DNA from 2 places in the Bradyrhizobium sp. CIAT3101 genome. Region 1 is predicted to be linked to the other one. Evidence: riboswitches for the same ligand, from Rfam matches in the RefSeq annotation. Region 1 holds a riboswitch; the other holds the start of a gene.
What was found. A riboswitch is a leader RNA that binds a small molecule or an ion and turns the genes downstream of it on or off. The one in region 1 is predicted to bind ZMP and ZTP.
Positions count from the first base shown of each region.

Region 1 (9,599 bases):
TCATCGGCTTCGTGACGCTGGGTGCCGTGTTCCTGGCCGTGACCGGCGCCGAGGCGCTCTATGCCGACCTCGGCCATTTCGGCAAGCGGCCGATCCAGACCGCTTGGCTGTTCATCGTGCTGCCGTCGCTGGCGCTGAACTATCTGGGGCAGGGCGCTCTCGTGCTCGGCGACCCCGGAGCGATCGAGAGCCCGTTCTTCCAGCTGTTCCCGCAAGGCATCTTCCGCGGCTGCATGGTCGTGCTGGCCACGGCCGCCACCGTGATCGCGAGCCAGGCCGTCATCACCGGCGCCTATTCGCTGACGCGCCAGGCGATCCAACTCGGGCTGCTGCCCCGATTCGAAATTCGCCATACCTCTGAAGCCCATTCCGGCCAGATCTTCATCCCGCGCATCAACCAGCTGCTGCTGGTCGCGGTGATCATGATGGTGCTGCTGTTCCGCTCGTCCAGCGCGCTCGCCTCGGCCTACGGCATCTCTGTGACCGGCACGATGGTCGTCACCGGGATGATGGGCTTTGTCGTGATCTGGAAGGCCTGGAAGTGGTCGCCGCTGTGGGCCGCCGCGCTGATCGCGCCGTTCCTGTTCCTCGACCTGACCTTCCTCGCCGCCAATTTGCTCAAGGTGTTCGAGGGCGGTTGGGTGCCGCTGGCGCTCGGCTCGCTCATGATCATCATGATGTACACATGGCGGCGCGGCAGCCGGCTGCTGTTCGAGAAGTCGCGCAAGCTGGAATTCCCGCTGGCCGACCTCGTGGCGATGCTGGAGAAGCGACCGCCGCAGCGGGTGCCCGGCACGGCCGTGTTCCTGACCAGCGATCCCCTGAGCGCGCCGACGGCGCTGATGCATAGTCTGAAACACTACAAAGTGCTTCACGAGAAGAATGTCATTCTCACCATCGAGACCGCGCAGACCCCGCGGATCGATCCGGCCGAGCGGGTGAAGCTGGAGCAGATCTCACCGACCTTCTCCAAGGTGACGCTGAAGTTCGGCTTCATGGAATCGCCCAACGTGCCGAAGGCGCTGGCGATCGCCCGCAAGCTCGGCTGGCAGTTCGACATCATGTCGACCTCGTTCTTCCTGTCGCGGAGGGCGCTCAAGCCCGCCGCCCATTCGGGCATGCCGCGCTGGCAGGATAGGCTGTTCATCTCGCTCAGCCGCTCCGCCAACGACGCCACCGACTATTTCCAGATCCCCTCTGGCCGCGTGGTCGAGGTCGGTACGCAGGTGACGATCTAGCCCCGGATTCAAAGCGCACTTCAAGTCGCTGCGATTTAGCTTTAACTTGCGCAAGGCAGCTCAAGCCTTTGTAGCGCTTGATTTTCGCATGCCGAGAGGCGAGGTTGCCGCCGGCCGGGATCGCCCCGGCGGGCGGCGCTGCGACGTTGGAGGATGATGTGGCAAATCAAGTACAGGATCTGACCCCCGAGGAAGTGTCCAAGGGTGTCGCGGAGGGCCGCTATCTGCTCGTCGACGTCCGTGAGCCGAACGAGGTCGAGGCCGAGGCCTACCCTTACGGCGTGGTCGTGCCGCTCTCGACCTTCGATCCCAAGGCGATCCCGGATCCGCAAGGCAAGGAGGTCGTGTTCGCCTGCCGTTCGGGCAAGCGCTCGGTGACCGCCTCGCTCGCGGCGCAAGAGGCGGGCCTGCCTTACAACAAGCATCTGGCCGGCGGCATGCTCGGCTGGAAGGCGGCGGGTCTTCCCAGCAAGGTCGGTGGCTAGCCCGGCGATGACGACCAAGAGCTCCTCGCTGAACAAGGTCTTCGCCGACCTTCCCGTCACCATCTTCGAGGCGATGTCGCAGGCCGCGCGCGACAACAACGCCATCAATCTCGGCCAGGGCTTCCCTGACGATCCCGGCCCCGAGGACATCCGCCGCGCCGCCGCCGACGCCTCGCTCAACGGCTACAACCAGTATCCGTCGATGATGGGCATCCCGGAGCTGCGCCAGGCGATCGCGACCCATTACGGCCACTGGCACGGCCTCAAGCTCGATCCGATGAGCGAGGTGATGGTGACCTCCGGCGGCACCGAGGCGCTGACCTCGGCGATCCTGTCGGTGGTGCAGCCCGGCGACGAGGTGGTCTGCTTCCAGCCGGTCTATGATTCCTACCTGCCGATCATCCGCCAGGCCGGCGGCATTCCGCGGCTCGTACGTCTTGAGCCTCCGCATTGGCGGCTGAATGAGGACATGCTGAAAAGCGTCTTCAATTCAAAGACCAAGGCGGTGCTGTTCAACAATCCTCTGAATCCGTCCGCGGTGGTCTATCCGCGCGAGGACCTTGAGCTGCTGGCGCGCTACTGCCAGGAGTTCGACGTCATCGCGATCTGCGACGAGGTCTGGGAGCACGTCACCTTCGACGAGCACAAGCACATCCCGCTGATCACCATCCCCGGCATGCGCGACCGCACCATCAAGGTCGGTTCGGCCGGCAAGATCTTCTCGCTGACCGGTTGGAAGATCGGCTTCGTCTGCGCCGCGCCGCCGCTGTTGCGCGTCGCGGCCAAGGTGCACCAGTTCCTGACCTTCACCACCGCGCCGAACCTGCAGGCCGCCGTTGCCTACGGCCTCGGCAAGCCGGACGAGTACTTCCTGTCGATGCGGAAGGATCTGACCCGGAGCAGGGACCGCCTGACCAAGGGGCTGGAGAGCCTCGGCTTCCCCGTGCTGAAGTCGCAGGGCACCTACTTCCTCACCGTCGACCTGTCGCCGCTCGGGCTCAACGAGAGCGATGCCGAGTTCTGCTGGCGCATCGTCAAGGACTACAAGGTCGCGGCGATCCCAGTCTCGGCGTTCTACGAGCAGGACCCGGTGACCTCGGTGGTGCGCTTCTGCTTCGCCAAGAAGGACCAGACGCTCGACACCGCGCTGGAGCGGCTGTCGGACGCGATCCGCGGACGCAAGAGGTAGACCGAGATGATGAACGTCAGCCGCTCCAGCCTTTGCCTTGGTTTTGCAATCGCCGCAGCGCTGACGTTGATGTCGCCTCCCGCAGGGGCCGAGGAGCGCGTCGTCAACTTCTACAACTGGTCGAACTACATGGCGCCCGACGTCCTCGAGGCCTTCACCAAGGAGACCGGCATCAAGGTGGTCTACGACACCTTCGACGCCAACGAGACGCTGGAGACGCGCCTGATGGCCGGCAAGTCCGGCTATGACGTCGTGGTGCCCACGGCGTACTTCCTGCAGCGCCAGATCAAGGCGAACATCTTCCAGAAGCTCGACAAGTCGAAGCTGCCGAACCTTAGCCATGCCTGGCCGATGGTGACCAAGAATCTTTCGACCTACGATCCCGGCAACGACTTTGCCGCGAACTACATGTGGGGCACGACGGGCATCGGCTACAACGTCGCCAAGCTGAAGCAGATCCTCGGACCCGACGCGAAGATCGACAGCTGGGACATCGTCTTCAAGCCGGAGAACCTGGCAAAATTCAAAGACTGCGGCGTGCACATGCTCGACTCCGCCGACGACATCTTTCCGGCGGCGCTGAACTATCTCGGGCTCGATCCGAACTCGACCAAGCAGGCCGACCTCGAAAAGGCCGCCGATGTCGTCGCAAAGGTCCGACCGTTCGTACGAAAATTTCACTCCTCCGAATATCTGAGCGCGCTCGCGACCGGCGAGATCTGCTTCGTGGTCGGCTGGTCCGGCGACATCATGCAGGCCCGCGCGCGCGCGGCGGAAGCCAAAAGCGGCGTCGAGATCGGCTACGCGATCCCGAAGGAGGGCGCGCAGATGTTCTTCGACAATCTCGCGATCCCCGCGGATGCCAAGAACGTCAAGGAAGCCTACGAGCTGATCAACTATCTCTACCGCCCCGACGTCGCCGCCAAGAACTCGGACTTCCTGTCCTACGCCAACGGCAACCTCGCCAGCCAGAAGCTGGTCGATCCGAAGATCCTGGGTGACAAGAACATCTATCCGGACGACGCCACGCTCGCAAAACTGTTCGTCATCACCGCCCGCGATCCCGCCACCCAGCGGATCATCAACCGGCTCTGGACCAAGGTGAAGACCGGGCGCTAGTCGTTGCGGCGACCGCTCCGCAACGCGATTCCGCAAAACAACCCCATGCACAGTAGAACCGCGGCGTGCGAGTTGCCGGTCATTTGACACGTCGGGCAAAACAGGAGCAGAACAATATCCTGCCGCCTGCCGAGCCCAGCACGATGATGTTCATTGTCGGGATTGCGGAAAGCTGATATCGCTGACGGCCTCGCGTGACTGGCGACATCGGATGGAGCACCATCGGGAAGCGCGGGGTATCTGCCGCTCGCCTGGGCGATTGGGGGACAAACCCGATCAAAATGCTTCATCTGGAGCTGCCCATGCTGACGTCGATCAAAATCACCGGACTTCAGACTTACGGCTATCACGGTCTGTTCGAGGAAGAGCGAAAGCTCGGACAAAAATTCAGTTTTGATATTTTTGCCGATCTGCAGGAGGTCCGGACCCACCTTAGCGACGATCTGGATTCGTCGGTGCGGTATGACGCCGTCGTCGACGAGGCCGTGCAGATTGCAGGGTCCGGCAAATTCCAGACCCTCGAAGCGCTCGGCGAGACGATCGCTGCAGGACTGCTGCGACGCTTCGACATGATGGACAGTGTGACGGTCGCCGTTGCGAAATCGTCGCCGCCGATTGCTCATGCGATCAACCAGGTCGGCGTCCAGGTCAGTCTTCGCCGCGCCGAGCTCGCCGGCGCCTGACGCTCTACCACGCGTAACGCACCACGCCCTTGCCGGCGTACGACCGCGTCACGCTGGAGAATTCGCCTTCGAAGCTTGTCGACGCCGACCAGCCGTTGAGCCATTTCATCTCCGCAGAGGCGGTGGTGAGGGCGGAATCTGCGGCCAGTCGTGCACCGCCGACGACGAAGCTCGCGCCGGGCAACGTCTGGAACGTCGCGGCGACGCTGCGATCGGGATTGAAATCGTGCGCCCAGGCAGCGCGGCCGCGCAGCGTGAGGATGCCGTCCGGCAGGGCAAAGGATTTGTCGGTGCGCAAGCCAAGCTCACTGCGCGTGTCGGTCACGCTCTTGGCCGCGTAGGCGAGGGCGAACGTGTTGTTTCCGGAGACGACGGATTCTGCATACGCGGGCAGGTCGAACCTCGTGACCTGGCCGGCGGCATAGGGCGTGAGGCCAACGCCACTGGTCCAGGGGGCGATGAAGCGATAACCGCCCTCGATGCGGCCGCTCCACGCATTGGCGTTGAACTCGGCGCGCAGGCGATCGATGCCAGCGGCCGTCACGGTGCGATCGGTGGTGACGTCCTGCCAGCCATAGGCCAGCACGGCGGTGATGTAGGCCGCGCCCACATTGTGGCGCAGGAAGGCGCCGGCCTGGAACAGATCCGAGCGGCCCCCGCCGAGCCCGCTCACGTTGAAGCTGGTGCCGCCGCCAGCGAGCGCGAAGCCGGCGATGGTGTTCGGCGAGAAGCGATAGTCGGCGCCGACAGCGGTGCCGTAGAGGCTGCTCGTTGTGCTGTTCGAGCCCAGCACGGCATTGCCGCTGGTGCTCTGCGAGCCGCCAAAGGCCGCAGCCCAGACGTTCCAGCGCTGATCGAAGGCAGGCTCCCCGGGAGCCTTGCGCGGCATGCTGGCCAAGGCATCACGCGCATCGCCGCTGCGCGCTGCGTCTGCGAGCGAGGCGCTTTCCTCGGCGAACGGCACCGCGCTGGCGCCGCCGGTGCCGCCATCGCGCCCGGCTGTGTACGGATCGGTCAGCAATCCCATGAACTGGCTCATGGCGCCGAACGTGGTCTGCTGCGATCCCGTCGCGCCCTGGCCCGAGAGTTGGGTCAGGCTGCCTGTGGAGCGCGCGACAAAGGCGGCGTTGATGCCGCCATTGGCGTCGAAGAAGTTTTGCAGCGTGGTCGCGATCGTCTTCTGGTTGGTGTTGAGGTCGGTCCGGATGCCATAGTCGAGCGCGAAATTCAGATAGGCATGGGTGGCATCATAGCTGAGGCTCGCAGCCCAACCGGCCGGTACGCCTGTTGCCGCGAGGCTGGTGAATGTCCCGGTTCGGCCGCCGCTCGCCGATACGATGGTATATTGCTTTTGAACCGTGCTGCCGGGCGCCACACTCACACCGACGCCGCCGTTGAGCGATGCCGTGCCGGAGACGTTGACCGACGTCGCCGCGTTCGTGTTGACCGTCACGAGATACAACGCGCCCGACTGGAAGGCGAGATTGCCCGCGACTGTCAACCGTGAGCCCGGCGTGCCGTTGCCGGCGACCAGGATGCCGCCGCTGGCGATCAACGTATTGCCGACGGTGCCTGTGCCGGAGAGTGCACCGCCGGCGTTCACCGTGGTCTGGCTCGAGGATGCGATCGAGCCGTCGACCTGGAGCATGCCACCGTTCACGACGGTGGTGCCGGTATAGGTGTTGGCGCCGGACAGCGTCAGCGTGCCGCTGCCAGTCTTCTCCAGATTGGCCGGACCCGCCGCGCCGCAGCCGCACGATGGGTCGGGATTGAGATTGGCGATCACGCCGCTGACCGTCGTCGAGAGGCTGTTGCTGCCGACCACTAGCGTGTTGCCGCCCCCGATGTAGTAGAAGCCGGAGCCGGCGATCGAGCCGGCCGTGATCCGGCCGTCGCCGTTCGTGCCGCTGCTCTGGCTGAAGTCGACATAGCCGGTGCCGTCGGCGATGAATTGCGCGTTGCCGCCGGTTGCATTGTTGTAGAAGCTTGTCGAGCCGCCGGAAGTGTTGGTGATGACGGCGTTGCCTGCAGTCGAAGAGAACTGAAACCAGGTCGTGCCATAATCACTGTTCGTGATCGTCGCTCCGGCCGCCGACGACTGATCATTAAACACGGTGTTGCCACTGAAGGTGTTGATGATGGTGGCAGTCCCGGCATTGGTCGCCGCGTTAAACGCGGTGTATCCATGGATGTTGTTGATCTTGGCGTTGCCGGCGCTGCTGGTATCGGTGCCCCCGAACGTGCCGAAGGTCACGCTGCCAGTATAATTATCGTTGGTCGCGTTGCTGAAATAGTTGTTGATCGTGGCGTTCCCGGCGCTGCTCGCGTTAAGGAAGGAGACACCACCCTTGTTGGTGATGGTCATCGTGCCCGCGGTCGTCGTGCCGGAGAACTCCGTGTCGCCGTTATTGGCCAGAGCCGTGATCGCCGAGGTATCGGCGTTGCGGATATAGAAGTAGGCGTTGTTGGTGACCTGGCCGGTGATGGACGCGGTGTGGGTGGCATCGCCAAGCACCAGGTTCCCGAGGCTGATTGTGGTGCCACCTGTGTAGGTGTTGGCACCGAGGAACACCACTTGGCTGAAATTGAACGAAGTATCCGCGATTATCAGCTTGCCGGCGCCGGTGCCGTCGGTGATGTTGCCGGAGATCGTCAACGTCTTGCCTTTGGCGTCGAGGAGGCTGCCGCTGGTGGACTGATCGATTTTGAAATTGTTGGCGAAGGTCACGTCGCTTGTGCCGCTGGTCTGGATCCAGACGTTTTGCAAGGTGACCGTACCGGTGCCGAACGCGCTGCCGTTGGCCACCACCACCTTGCCGCTGGCAAAGTTGATGACGCCGACTATTGTGGTGCCGCCGGAATAGGTGTTGGTGCCGGACAGGATCACGTTCCCGTTGGTGGTCTTGAGCAGCAGGCTGCCCGATTGTCCTGCCGCGTCGGCGATGTTGCCGGAATAGGTGAGGGTGTATCCGTTGGAATCGATCGTGGCGCCGGTCGCGTTGATCTGCGTGGCATTGGCGATGGTGTAGTTGCCGCCGGCCTGCAGCGTGCCGCCGTCGAAGGTCAGCGTGCCCGTGCCGATCGCCGACGAGGTGATTGCGCCAGGCGTACCCACCGTATCGACGCCGATTTGCAGCACGCTGCTGCCGCCGGCGACCCCGCAGGTGGTGCCACAGATTATAGTGCCGCCGGTGTAGGTATTGGCGCCGGACAGCACCAGCGTGCCGCCGCCATTGAGCACGATATCGCCGGCGCCGCTGATCGGCCCGGACATCGTGTTGGTGTTGCCGGCCGGAACGGTGATGCTTTGAGCGAGGGCCGGCGTGGCCAGCAATGCAGCCATCAATACGATCGCGGCGAAGCCGATGTGCCGTCTACCACTCATAACGCACCATGCCCTTGCCGGTGTAGGTCTGCGTGCTCTGCGAGAACTCGCCCTCGACCATGCCTGCGAGCGACAGGCCATTGCGCCATTTCATCTCGGCGCGACCGCCGACCAATGCGGAGTCCGCAGCCGGCTGCGCGCCGCTGACCGTGAAGGCGGCGCCGGGCAGCGTCTGGAAGACGGCGCTGACGAGGCGGTTGGTGTTGGTGTCGTGCGCCCAGGCGAGCCGGCCGCGCAGCGTGAGCACGCCGTCGTTGACCAGGATACGCTGGTCGGTGCGGGCGCCGAGTTCGGTGCGGACATTGGTGGTGTCCTGCGAGGTGTAGGACAGTGCGAACTGGTTGCTGCCGACGAGCGCGGTCTCGCCGTAGCCGGGGAGATGGAAGGTTGTCGCCTGCACCGCCGCGTAGGGCGTGACGCCAAAGCTGGAGGCGGGGATCGGTGCGAAGCGCCTGCCGGTTTCGAGGCGGCCTGAGAAGGTGCTCGCCTTGAAGTTCGCGGTGAGCTTGTCCGTGCCTGACACCGTCACGGTGCGATCGGTGGTGACGTCCTGCCAGCCATAGGCGAAGGCCGCGGAAATGTAGGCCGGGCCGAAACTGTGGCGGGCATAGAGGCCGGCCTGGAACAGATCGGCGCGGCCGCTGCCGAGGTTGTCGGACAGCGAAAAATTGTAGCCGGCGCCGCCGAGCGCGAGGCCGAGCAGCGTGTTTGGAGAGACGCGATAATCGGCGCCGACCACGGTGCCGTAGATGCGGCTGGTGGTGGTGCTCGACCCTGATGCCGCGTTGCCGTTCAGCGTGCTGGCGCCGCCATAGCCGGAGGCCCACACGCCCCAGCGGCGGTCGATGACATCTGCGCTCGCCTCGCGCGGCGTCACCGCGGCATAGGCCTCGCGCACCCTGGCGTCGCGCGGGCTGGTGGCGGCGTAGCCCAGCGTCCCGCCGTCACCGGCCGCGCCGCGCTCGCCGTCGGTGCCGCCGCCAAGCGGATCGAGCATGTTGACGAACTGCTGCGCCGCGCTGAACGCGCCCTGCGTGCTGGCCGCGCCGGGCTGGCCGGAGACCTGGCCGAGCGCGTGGTTGAGCTGCGGGTTGCCCATGTTGAGCAGCGCGTCGAAGCCGGCCGGCGGCGTTGCGCCGCCCTCGACCGCCTTGTTGATGGCGCCAGCGACGCTGCTCTGGTTGGCGCCCGTGCCCGCCGGCAGCACGATCGTGCCGGGATCGAGCACGAGATAGACGTTGTTGGCGTCGTAAGTCAGGTGCGGGTTGCGCGCGCCGGGGGAGAAGCTGCTGCTGGTGATCCCGGCGAACTGCGTGCCGCCGAACCCGCCGGTCGCGTTCAGGATGGTGTAGGTCTGCGCGCGGAAGCTGCCGGCCAAGGCGATCGCCTGCACGATGGCGCCCGTGAGTGTCGCCGTCCCCGTGACATTGGTGCGATCGGCGGCTGTCGGCGAGGCCTCTATTTGGTAGAAGCTGCCCGCCGTGAACGTCAGATTGCCGC
Region 1 is NZ_CP121634.1:5,504,423-5,514,021, reverse strand. Features, by position in the region: gene QA645_RS26215 (potassium transporter Kup) at 1-1,238, shown strand, start outside; gene QA645_RS26210 (rhodanese-like domain-containing protein) at 1,397-1,723, shown strand; gene QA645_RS26205 (aminotransferase) at 1,731-2,912, shown strand; gene QA645_RS26200 (polyamine ABC transporter substrate-binding protein) at 2,982-4,031, shown strand; ZMP/ZTP riboswitch at 4,216-4,295, shown strand; gene folB (dihydroneopterin aldolase) at 4,334-4,714, shown strand; gene QA645_RS26190 (autotransporter domain-containing protein) at 4,719-8,057, opposite strand; gene QA645_RS26185 (autotransporter domain-containing protein) at 8,089-9,599, opposite strand, start outside.

Region 2 (9,599 bases), 4.2 Mb from region 1:
CGCCACGCCGTCTCCGCCGGCATCAGTGAGAACAGGATCGCCTGCGACAGCACCGCAAGGCCCCAGCCGACCGCCCAACCCGATTGCACCGAGCCGACCGCGCGTCCGCGATATTGCGGCCGGATCGCTTCGCCCATCAGCACGGCGCCCGCCGCCCATTCGCCGCCGAAGCCGAGACCAAGCACCGCGCGCGCGATCAACAGCTGTTCGAAATTCTGCACGACCGCGCAGACCAGAGAGAAGAACGAGAACCAGATGATGGTGATCTGGAGCGTCCTGACCCGCCCGATATGATCGGAGAGATAACCGCCGAGCCAGCCGCCGATGGCGGACGCCAGCAGCGTCACCGTGCCGGCAAGACCGGCTGAGGCCGCATCGACCTTCCACAGTGCGATGATGGTGCCGATCACCAGCGGATAGATCATGAAGTCCATGCCGTCGAGCGCCCAGCCCGCAGCGCAGGCCCAGAACGTCCTTCGCTCCGGCGCGTTCATGTCGCGATAGAAGGCGAGAAGGCTGGTGTCCTCGATCTCGGCGCGTTCGATGCGCCCAGTCGGATCGGCTGTGGTCATGTGCGTTTCCCCGGCAAATTCGTTTGGCCGGGCGGTGGTAGCACGCGCGGCGGCCGGCGCAAGCCAGCGCGCGCGGTCGTGCCATGCAGGGGCGGGGTTGCAGGGGCAGGGTTACTGTCCTGCCGCTTCCGCGCCGCGCGTGCGTGGATCGGGTGCCCCGAGGGGTCGGCGTTATGGCAATCGAATTGGCCGACGTCTGTCCCATCGGCTCGACGATGAGATGATCCATCGCCTTCAGCTCGAACAGGACATCGTCGGGAAAGCCGTGCTCGATGCGCACCTCGTCCGGCAGCCATTGATGATGCAGCCGCGGTGCGGCGACGGCGGCGGCGACGTCCATCTTGTAGTCGAGCACGTTCACGATCACCTGGAGCACGGTCGAGATGATGCGGCTGCCGCCGGGCGAGCCTGTCACCAGCACCGGCTTGCCGTCCTTCAGCACGATGGTCGGCGACATCGAGGACAGCGGCCGCTTGCCGGGCCCGGGCAGATTTGGCTCGTAGCCGACGAGGCCATAGGCGTTGGAGGCGCCGACGGCGGCGGTGAAATCGTCGAGCTCGTTGTTGAGCAGCACGCCGGTGCCATCGGCGACGAGTCCAACGCCGTAGCTGAAGTTGAGCGTGTAGGTGTTGCTGACGGCGTTGCCGCTGCTGTCGACGACGGAGAAATGCGTGGTGTTGCTGCCTTCACGCGGTGCGGGCGGAGCGGAAACGATCTCCTTCGACGGCGTCGCGCGATCGGTCGAGAGGCTCGCACGCAGTTTGGCCGCATAGTTCTTCGCGGTAAGCGTTTCGATCGGTGCATTGACGAAGGCCGGATCGCCGAGATAGCGCGCACGATCGGCATAGGCGCGCTTCATCGCTTCGATCAACAAATGCAGCGATGCCGGCGAACCCTGTTTCAGATCCGGGAGCTGAAAGCCTTCGAGGATGTTGAGCGATTCCACCAGCACGACGCCGCCTGACGACGGCAGCGGCATCGAGACGATGTCGTAGCCGCGATAAGTGCCGCGCACCGGCGAACGGATCACGGCCTGATAGGCCTTCAGATCGGCTGAGGTCATGATGCCGCCGGCATCGGACACGGCCTTGGCGAGCTTCTCCGCTACGGGGCCCTCATAGAAACCGCGTGGTCCTTGCGCTGCGACACTCGCCAGCGTGTCGGCGAGATCGCTCTGCACCAGCCTGTCGCCTTCGCCAAACGGCCTGCCATCCGGCTTTGCGAAAATTTTCGTTGAGGACGGCCAGCGTGCCAGCCGCGGGTACCATCCCGGGAGGGTATCGGCGATGTCATCGGTGACGATGAATCCGTCGCGGGCGAGCGCGATCGCCGGTTCGAGCAATTGCGCCAGCGTGAATTTACCCGAGCCGTATTTCTCGAGCGCCAAAGCAAGGCCGGCGACCGTGCCGGGCACGCCGATGCCAAGTCCGGAATCGCGCGACTTGGCGGGATCAGGCTTGCCGTCGGCTCCAAGGAAGATCTGTGCCGTGGTCGCCGCCGGCGCGGTCTCGCGGTAGTCGATCGCGATGTCCTCGTTGCGTTCGGCGGAATGGATCACCATGAAGCCGCCGCCGCCGATATTTCCGGCGCGCGGGTAAGTTACCGCCATCGCAAAGCCGGTCGCGACGGCCGCGTCGACGGCATTGCCGCCACGCTGCAGGATGTCGGCGCCGACTTGCGCGGATATCTTCTCCTGCGCCACCACCATGCCGTGTTCGGCGGGAACGGCATGCACCGTGTCGAGCGCGGGCGGGACATAAGCCCGTCGCGCATCCTGCGCGGTCGCCGATGCAAGACCAAACGCCAGAGTGGCGATGAAAGCGAAAAACGTCCGGCGTGTCGAAAATAGTGACATCATCAAATTTCCGCGGGGCCTTCAGGCCAATTCAAAGGTGTCGCTGTAATGCTATACGGTTTGCGCTAAGAGAGACAAAACTGTTTGTGATGGGGACTGCTTGATGACGACGATCGCCCCGGAGGCGCGCATGGCCGGCGCCTCGCGGACCTATCCGCCGCGCGCCGCTGTCGTCAGCTGGATCTTCTTCGATTGGGCCGCGCAGCCTTATTTCACGCTGATCACGACCTTCGTGTTCGCACCTTATTTCGCCACCAGCATCGCGCCGGATCCCGCCACGGGTCAATCGCTCTGGGGGTTTGCGATGGCAGCAGCTGGCATGGCGATCGCGCTGCTGTCACCCGTGCTTGGTGCCATCGCGGATGCCGCCGGCCGCCGCAAGCCGTGGATCGCCGCGTTCGGCGCAGTGCTCGTGCTGGCCTCCTGCGCGCTGTGGATCGGCAAGCCCGGCAATCACGCCATCATTCCGCCGTTGCTGATCGCGGTCGCGCTTGCCAGTGTCGGTGCCGAGTTCGCCACCGTCTTCAACAATGCGATGATGCCGACCCTGGTGCCGCCGGAGCGCATCGGCCGTCTCTCCGGCACCGGCTGGGCCACGGGCTATATCGGCGGCATCGTCAGCCTGATCATCGTGCTCGGTTTCCTCGCGGCCAATCCGGAGACCGGCCGCACGCTGCTCGGCTTCACGCCGCTGTTCGGGCTCGACCCCGCCACCCACGAGGGCGATCGTGCCGCGGGACCGTTGACCGGGCTGTGGTTCATCGTCTTTGTGACGCCGATGTTCCTGTTCACGCCGGATTATCCGGCGAAGCGCCCGGTGCGCGAGGCGCTGCATGAAGGCCTGGCGGATCTGAAGCGATCGCTGAAGGATCTGCCGAAGCAGAAATCGCTCGCGGCGTTTCTGCTCGCCAACATGATCTACACCGACGGCCTGGTGTCGCTGTTCGCGTTCGGGGGTATCTATGCCGCAGGCACCTTCGGCTGGCACACCATCCAGATCGGCACCTTCGGCATCATCCTCGCTGTCGCCGGCACCTTCGGTGCATGGCTCGGCGGCAAGCTCGACGACTTCCTCGGGCCGAAGCGCGTCATTGCCGGCAGCTTGCTGATCCTGCTGATCGCGGTCGCGGCGATCCTGCTGGTCGACAAGGATAGCGTGCTGTTCGTCAAGGTCGCGCCGCCGGTCCCGGGCGGTCCGATGTTCGCCGCCGCCGCCGAGCGTGCCTATATCGTGCTGGGCTGCCTGATCGGTGCAGCCGGCGGCCCGCTTCAGGCGGCGTCACGCACGCTCCTGATCCATCTCGCGCCGAAGGATCGCATCGCGCAGTATTTTGGTCTGTTCGCGCTGACCGGAAAAGTGACGTCCTTCATCGGACCGCTGCTGATCGGCGTGATCACCGCGGCCACCGCGAGCCAGAAGGCCGGCATGGCCGTGCTGGTGGTGTTCTTCGTGACAGGGTTTGCGCTGCTGATGCGGGTGCGGGAGTCCTAGCTCCTCTCTTGCCCCATTCTCCGCTGTCGTCCCGGCGAAGGCCGGGACCCATAGCCACAGTGACAAGTTTGACGCGAGAGCCCCACTCCGAGTCTTCGCCAAACACCTTTTCGGGGGTATGGGTCCCGGATCAGCGCTCCGCTTCGCTGCGCTTGTCCGGGACGACGTGTGGCGAGATCAGTATCAGTGCCTGAAATGCCGCGTTCCCGTGAACACCATGGCGATGCCGTGCTCGTCGGCGGCCTTGATCACCTCGTCATCGCGCATCGAACCGCCGGGCTGCACCACGGCGGTCGCGCCGGCTTCGATGCAGGCGAGCATGCCGTCGGCGAACGGGAAGAATGCATCCGACGCGACGACCGAACCCTTGGTCAACGGCTCGGTGAGCTTCAGCTCGTTGGCCGCATCCTGCGCCTTGCGAGCGGCGATCCGCGCTGAATCCACGCGGCTCATCTGGCCCGCGCCGATACCGACGGTGGCGAGATCCTTGGCGTAGATGATGGTGTTCGACTTGACGTGTTTTGCGACCCGGAACGCGAACTTGAGGTCACGCATCTCGGCATCGCTCGGGGCGCGCTTGGTCACGACCTTGAAGGTCATGTCGTCGACCACGGCGTTGTCGCGGCTCTGCACGAGCAGACCGCCTGCGACGGTCTTTGCGGTGAGACCAGCAGTACGCGGATCGGGCAGGCTGCCGGCGAGCAGCAGGCGAAGGTTCTTGCGCGCGCCGATGATGGCGATCGCTTCCTCGCTGGCATCAGGCGCGATGATCACCTCGGTGAAGATTTTCGTGATCTCGCGCGCGGTATCGGCATCGAGCGCGCGGTTCATCGCGATGATGCCGCCGAAGGCCGAGGTCGAATCGCAGGCCAGCGCCTTGCGATAGGCGTCGACGAGGTTCGCGCCTTCGGCGACGCCGCAGGGATTGGCGTGCTTGACGATGACGCAGGCCGCAGTGCGCTTGGTGTCGAACTCGCCGATGCATTCATAGGCCGCATCGGTGTCGTTGATGTTGTTGTAGGAGAGCTCCTTGCCCTGCAGCTGCCGCGCGGTCGAAACGCCGGGGCGCTTGTCGGGCGTCGCGTAGAACGCGGCGGTCTGGTGCGGGTTCTCACCGTAGCGCAGCGACTGGATCAGCTTGCCGCCGAAGGCGCGGAAATCGGGCGCGTCGATTTCGAGCTGGCGGTTGAACCAGTTCGAGATCGCAGCGTCGTAAGCCGCGGTACGCGCATAGGCCTTTGCGGCAAGCCGCCGGCGCAGCTTGAGCGTCGTTGCGCCCTTGTTGGCGGCGAGCTCGTCGAGCACGGCCTTGTAATCGTCCGCTTCGACCACGACGGCGACGTCGTCATGATTCTTGGCGGCGGCGCGGATCATCGCGGGACCGCCGATGTCGATGTTCTCGATGCAATCCTCGAAGCCCGCGCCTTTCTCGACGGTCGCTTCGAAAGGATAGAGGTTGACGACGAGCAGGTCGATCGGTGCGATGCCGTGCGCCTTCATCGCCTCGGCATGTTCCTTGTTGTCGCGGATCGCAAGCAGGCCGCCATGCACTTTCGGATGCAGCGTCTTGACGCGGCCGTCCATCATCTCGGGGAAACCGGTGAGGTCGGAGACGTCCTTCACCTTGAGGCCGGCCGCGGCGATCGCTTTCGCGGTGCCGCCGGTCGAGACCAGCTCGACATCGTGCGCGGCAAGCGCCTTGGCGAATTCGATCAGGCCGGTCTTGTCGGAGACGGAGAGAAGGGCGCGGGTGACGCGGCGGGGATGGTCAGTCATGAGCAAGATCCTCTGTCTTAAGGAGTGTCTATGCCCAGGCGCGCGGCGGATATGTGTCGCGCTTCCCGATGGTGCTCCATCCAAGGTCGCCAGTCGCGCGAACGAGCGCTCGATAGCAGCTTTCGAGGCCCTTCACAACGATCAGATGGGACCGAATCGCGCCTGTTTACAGCGGAAGTTCCGGTTCGCGCCGGGCGTTGCGGCGGGCATTGGTGACCGCCGGCGAGGCCGAGGAACGCACAAAGCTCCAGCGGATCGAGGGCCCCTGGCGCGCATCCTGGCGGATCACGATCTGCGCGGTGCGGCGGGGGCCGTCATTGCCGGCCAGGAACACGCTGTCCTCGAGATCGACCTTGTCGTCGAGCGCTTCGAAGGTCCAGACGTCGCGGTTCGGCAGCACCAGCATGACGCCGCGCGCATCCGACAGCCGGCTCGCCTTCACCGCGGGATGCAGATGGAAGCGCAGCGCGAAATCGGCGTCGGCGCCCTTGAGGCGCGCGCCCTGCGGTGGCGACAGCGTGTCCTCGCCGTCGATCCGCGCGCCGTCATTGGCGACCATCAGCACGCGGCGATGGATCACGCCGAACTTGGCGAGATAGCCGTCATGCGACGTCGTGAGCAGCGTGCCGTCCTGCACGACTTCGCGATAGCTCTCCACCTCACGGGGGCCGCTGATGATCGGCGCGCCGTGCAACAGCCGCTTCATCGCCGACATCTCGACGAACTGGCAGGACGACGTCTCGTGATAGGTCAGCGTCGAATGCGCCGCGGTGCCGCGCGCGAACGGCCGCCAATTGTCGCGGCCGGTGGTCGGCATGCCGCAATTGGTGACGATGCGGCTGATGCCGGAGGACAGTTCGAACGACAGGCAGCCGGCATGCGCGTCGTGGCTGACGCCGGGCGGCGGCGGCGGGCCGGTGTCGATGATCAGTGTGGTCGGGCCGGCATCGAGCCGCTGGAAGCCGGTGTGCGGCATGTTCGCCATCGGCGCGCCATGGGTGTCGTCATAGGCAAGCAGCGTGGCGAGCAGATCCGACGGCGTCGCGCTCATGCCGTTGAACAGCGCGAAATTGCCGTCGCCGTGCCGGAAGAAGCGCAGCATCGGCATCATGCGGTCGATCGCATTGAGCAGCGCCGGCGGCGGCGCGATGTTGCGCGCGGCAAACGTCTGACGCAGCGGCAGCAGGTCGATCAGCAGTTCGATCAGCGCGCCCGGGTTGCGCGAGATGTGGCCGCCGTCGGGGAGAATCTGCCGCTGCAATTCGTCGGAGAGCTTTTTCGACGCGCTGCGGATGTGGCGGGCCTGGTTGGCGAGGCAGAGCGTCGTGTAGCACAGCGCGATCTGCACCTGGAGCTTCGGCACCCCGTCCGGGATGTTGACCATGGTGAAGCGCAGGAAGCGGATCTCGCGTGCCAGCGCGCGCAGATAACGGCGGTAGAATTTGTTGTCGGTGTCATTGAGCACCAGCGGCGCCTGCGACAGCAGCGAGATGACGCGCCGCGCCAGCACATCGGCGCGGCGGGCGACGGGCCGGCGCTTGTTGGCGGGATTGCTGATCCAGTCCTCGACCAGCGCACGCGCATTCGCCCGGGTCAGCGCGGTGTCGGCGGCGCGCAGGTGCCGCAGCCAGCCGAAGCCGAGCAGCGCGACCTCCCAATCCTCCGAGGGCGGATCGAGATCGAAGATCGAGCGGCCGTGGCAGTTGACGATCTTGCCGGCGAAGACGAAGCGCCCGGCATAGATCTCGGCGGCGCGGGTCGCATCCGCGGTGCGCAGATCATGCGGCGCAATGATCAGCCGATCGGTGCGGCCGGGCCAGACCCGCGACAGCGCAACCGGACCGCCGCTCGCGCGCGCGAGCATGTTCCGCGCGAAGCGGTTCATCACCAGCGTCGAGATACGTCTGCGTTGAGCGACCGACACGCCTTGCCTTGAAGGGGGAGAGGATTCCGACGAATCCTTATTAATCCCAAAATCGGACCGCGGACACCACCTTGAATGGCCCCGAATCAGTCCAGTGGTAGCAAAATCCGGTGCAAAATCAGGATTTAACGAGCCGGGCCGCGAAAAATCCGTCGAGCCCGCCGAGCTTCGGGTCGGCGTGCGGCAGGTGGCTCGGCAGGGTCCGGAGATCGCCCTCGGCGGTGATGATCTCGCTGAGCCCGGAGACCTCGCTGGCCTCGATCGGCACGCGGCGAAGCGCAGGCTCGGCGGCGAGAAGCGTCGCGACGGCCCGCTCGCCTTCTTCGGGTTCCAGCGAACAGGTGCAGTAGACCAGCGTCCCGCCGGACTTGAGCAGCGAAACGGATTTCTTCAGCAGCCGCTGCTGGAGAACCGTCATCGCGGCGACGTCGGATTCCTGCCGCAGCCACGCGACGTCGGGGTGCCGGCGGATCGTCCCGGTCGAGGTGCAGGGCGCGTCGATCAGAACTCCGTCGAGGCCATCCGCCGGGCCCGCCCATTCCACGGCGTCGGCGACGACAGTCTCGGCCTGGAGCGACAACCGGGTCAGGTTTTCGCGCAGGCGTGCCACCCGGGCGGGTGAACGGTCGATCGCCGTGACATGCGCGCCGGCCTGCGCCAACTGCGCGGTCTTGCCGCCAGGTGCAGCACAGAGATCGGCAATGGATTTGCCTTTGATGTCGCCGAACAGCCGGACCGGCAGCGCGGCGGCGGCGTCCTGCACCCACCATTGTCCTTCGGCGAAGCCGGGCAGCATGGTCACCGAGCCATGCAGCAGCGTGCGCACCGATCCCGTCGGGAGCACCTCGCCATGCAGCCGGCTCGCCCATTGTGCAGCGTCGGACTTCACGGTGAGATCGAGCGACGGTTCGTGGCCGAGCGCGAGCGCCATGTCCCGCGCAGTCGCCTCGCCGTAATGCGCACTCCAGCGCGCCAGCAGCCAGGGCGGCAGATCGAGCGATTGCGTCGAGACTTCCTCGACCAGCGCCTGGCCTTCGCGCGCGCAGCGGCGCAGCACGGCGTTGACGAGGCCGGCATAGCGCGCGGCGCGCCGGTCGGATTGCACCAGGCGCACCGAGAGATCGACCGCGGCGTGATCCGGCACGTCCATCCAGAGAATCTGGGCAGCGCCGATCAGGAGCGCGCTCTGCGCGCGCGGTGCCTCGGAGGGAATGCCTTTGTCGAGCAGGCGCGACAGCACATGGCCGAGCGTGCCGAGGCGGCGCAGGATGGTTGCGACCAGCCGCCGCATCAGCGCGCGGTCACGGTCGGCGAGCGTCTTCAGTCCGGGATGAGCGCCGGAACCGTCGAGCTGGTCATCGAGCGTGCGGTGCTTGTGCAGGACGCCGTCGACGATGTCGGCAGCGATCCGCCGTGCCGCGAGACCAGGCACTTCGGACGGAGGGGCAAAACGTTGAGATGGCATGCGGAAGTAAGGTTCTGAGCGAGCGGCAGTTCCGCCAATATGGGCGCATGCCTTAAGAACACCAGCTGTGGCATGCGAATATGCCAAATGTAAGAATGGCCTCTGGCGATTTCAGCCCGTCGCGGCCATTTCAGCAATGCGTAATTGGACGTCGCGCATGTCGCGATCCTGCGCTAGGACCCGGATTATGAACGACCAGCCTCCCGCTCCCGATCGCAAGCCGTTGCCGCCGGCCGCCCAGCGCGCGCTGGCCGAAGCCGAGGCGCGCCGGCAAGCCGCCGCTGTTCATGCCGAGGCGGCACCGAAGGAGTTGCAGGGGCCGAAGGGACCTGAGCCGACGCGCTACGGCGATTGGGAGCGCAAGGGCATCGCTTCGGATTTCTGAGACGCTGGTCTTTTCAAGCTGACTTGTCGATTTGGCCGACTCAGCCCTAGCGTGCGCGGATGCCGCGCTTCGATCCAGATAGCTCCTATCGGCCGTCTTATGGCGGTTCGCCGTTTGGCCGTCGCTTCTC
Region 2 is NZ_CP121634.1:369,247-378,845, forward strand. Features, by position in the region: gene QA645_RS01605 (MFS transporter) at 1-572, opposite strand, end outside; partial or broken gene ggt (gamma-glutamyltransferase) at 684-2,430, opposite strand; gene QA645_RS01615 (MFS transporter) at 2,531-3,919, shown strand; gene purH (bifunctional phosphoribosylaminoimidazolecarboxamide formyltransferase/IMP cyclohydrolase) at 4,103-5,695, opposite strand; ZMP/ZTP riboswitch at 5,721-5,802, opposite strand; gene QA645_RS01625 (heparinase II/III family protein) at 5,862-7,580, opposite strand; gene QA645_RS01630 (RsmB/NOP family class I SAM-dependent RNA methyltransferase) at 7,738-9,084, opposite strand; gene QA645_RS01635 (DUF1674 domain-containing protein) at 9,272-9,469, shown strand; gene QA645_RS01640 (thermonuclease family protein) at 9,529-9,599, shown strand, end outside.
Region 2: linked by a shared signal. The riboswitch ahead of purH (bifunctional phosphoribosylaminoimidazolecarboxamide formyltransferase/IMP cyclohydrolase) and the one ahead of folB (dihydroneopterin aldolase) in region 1 are both predicted to bind ZMP and ZTP.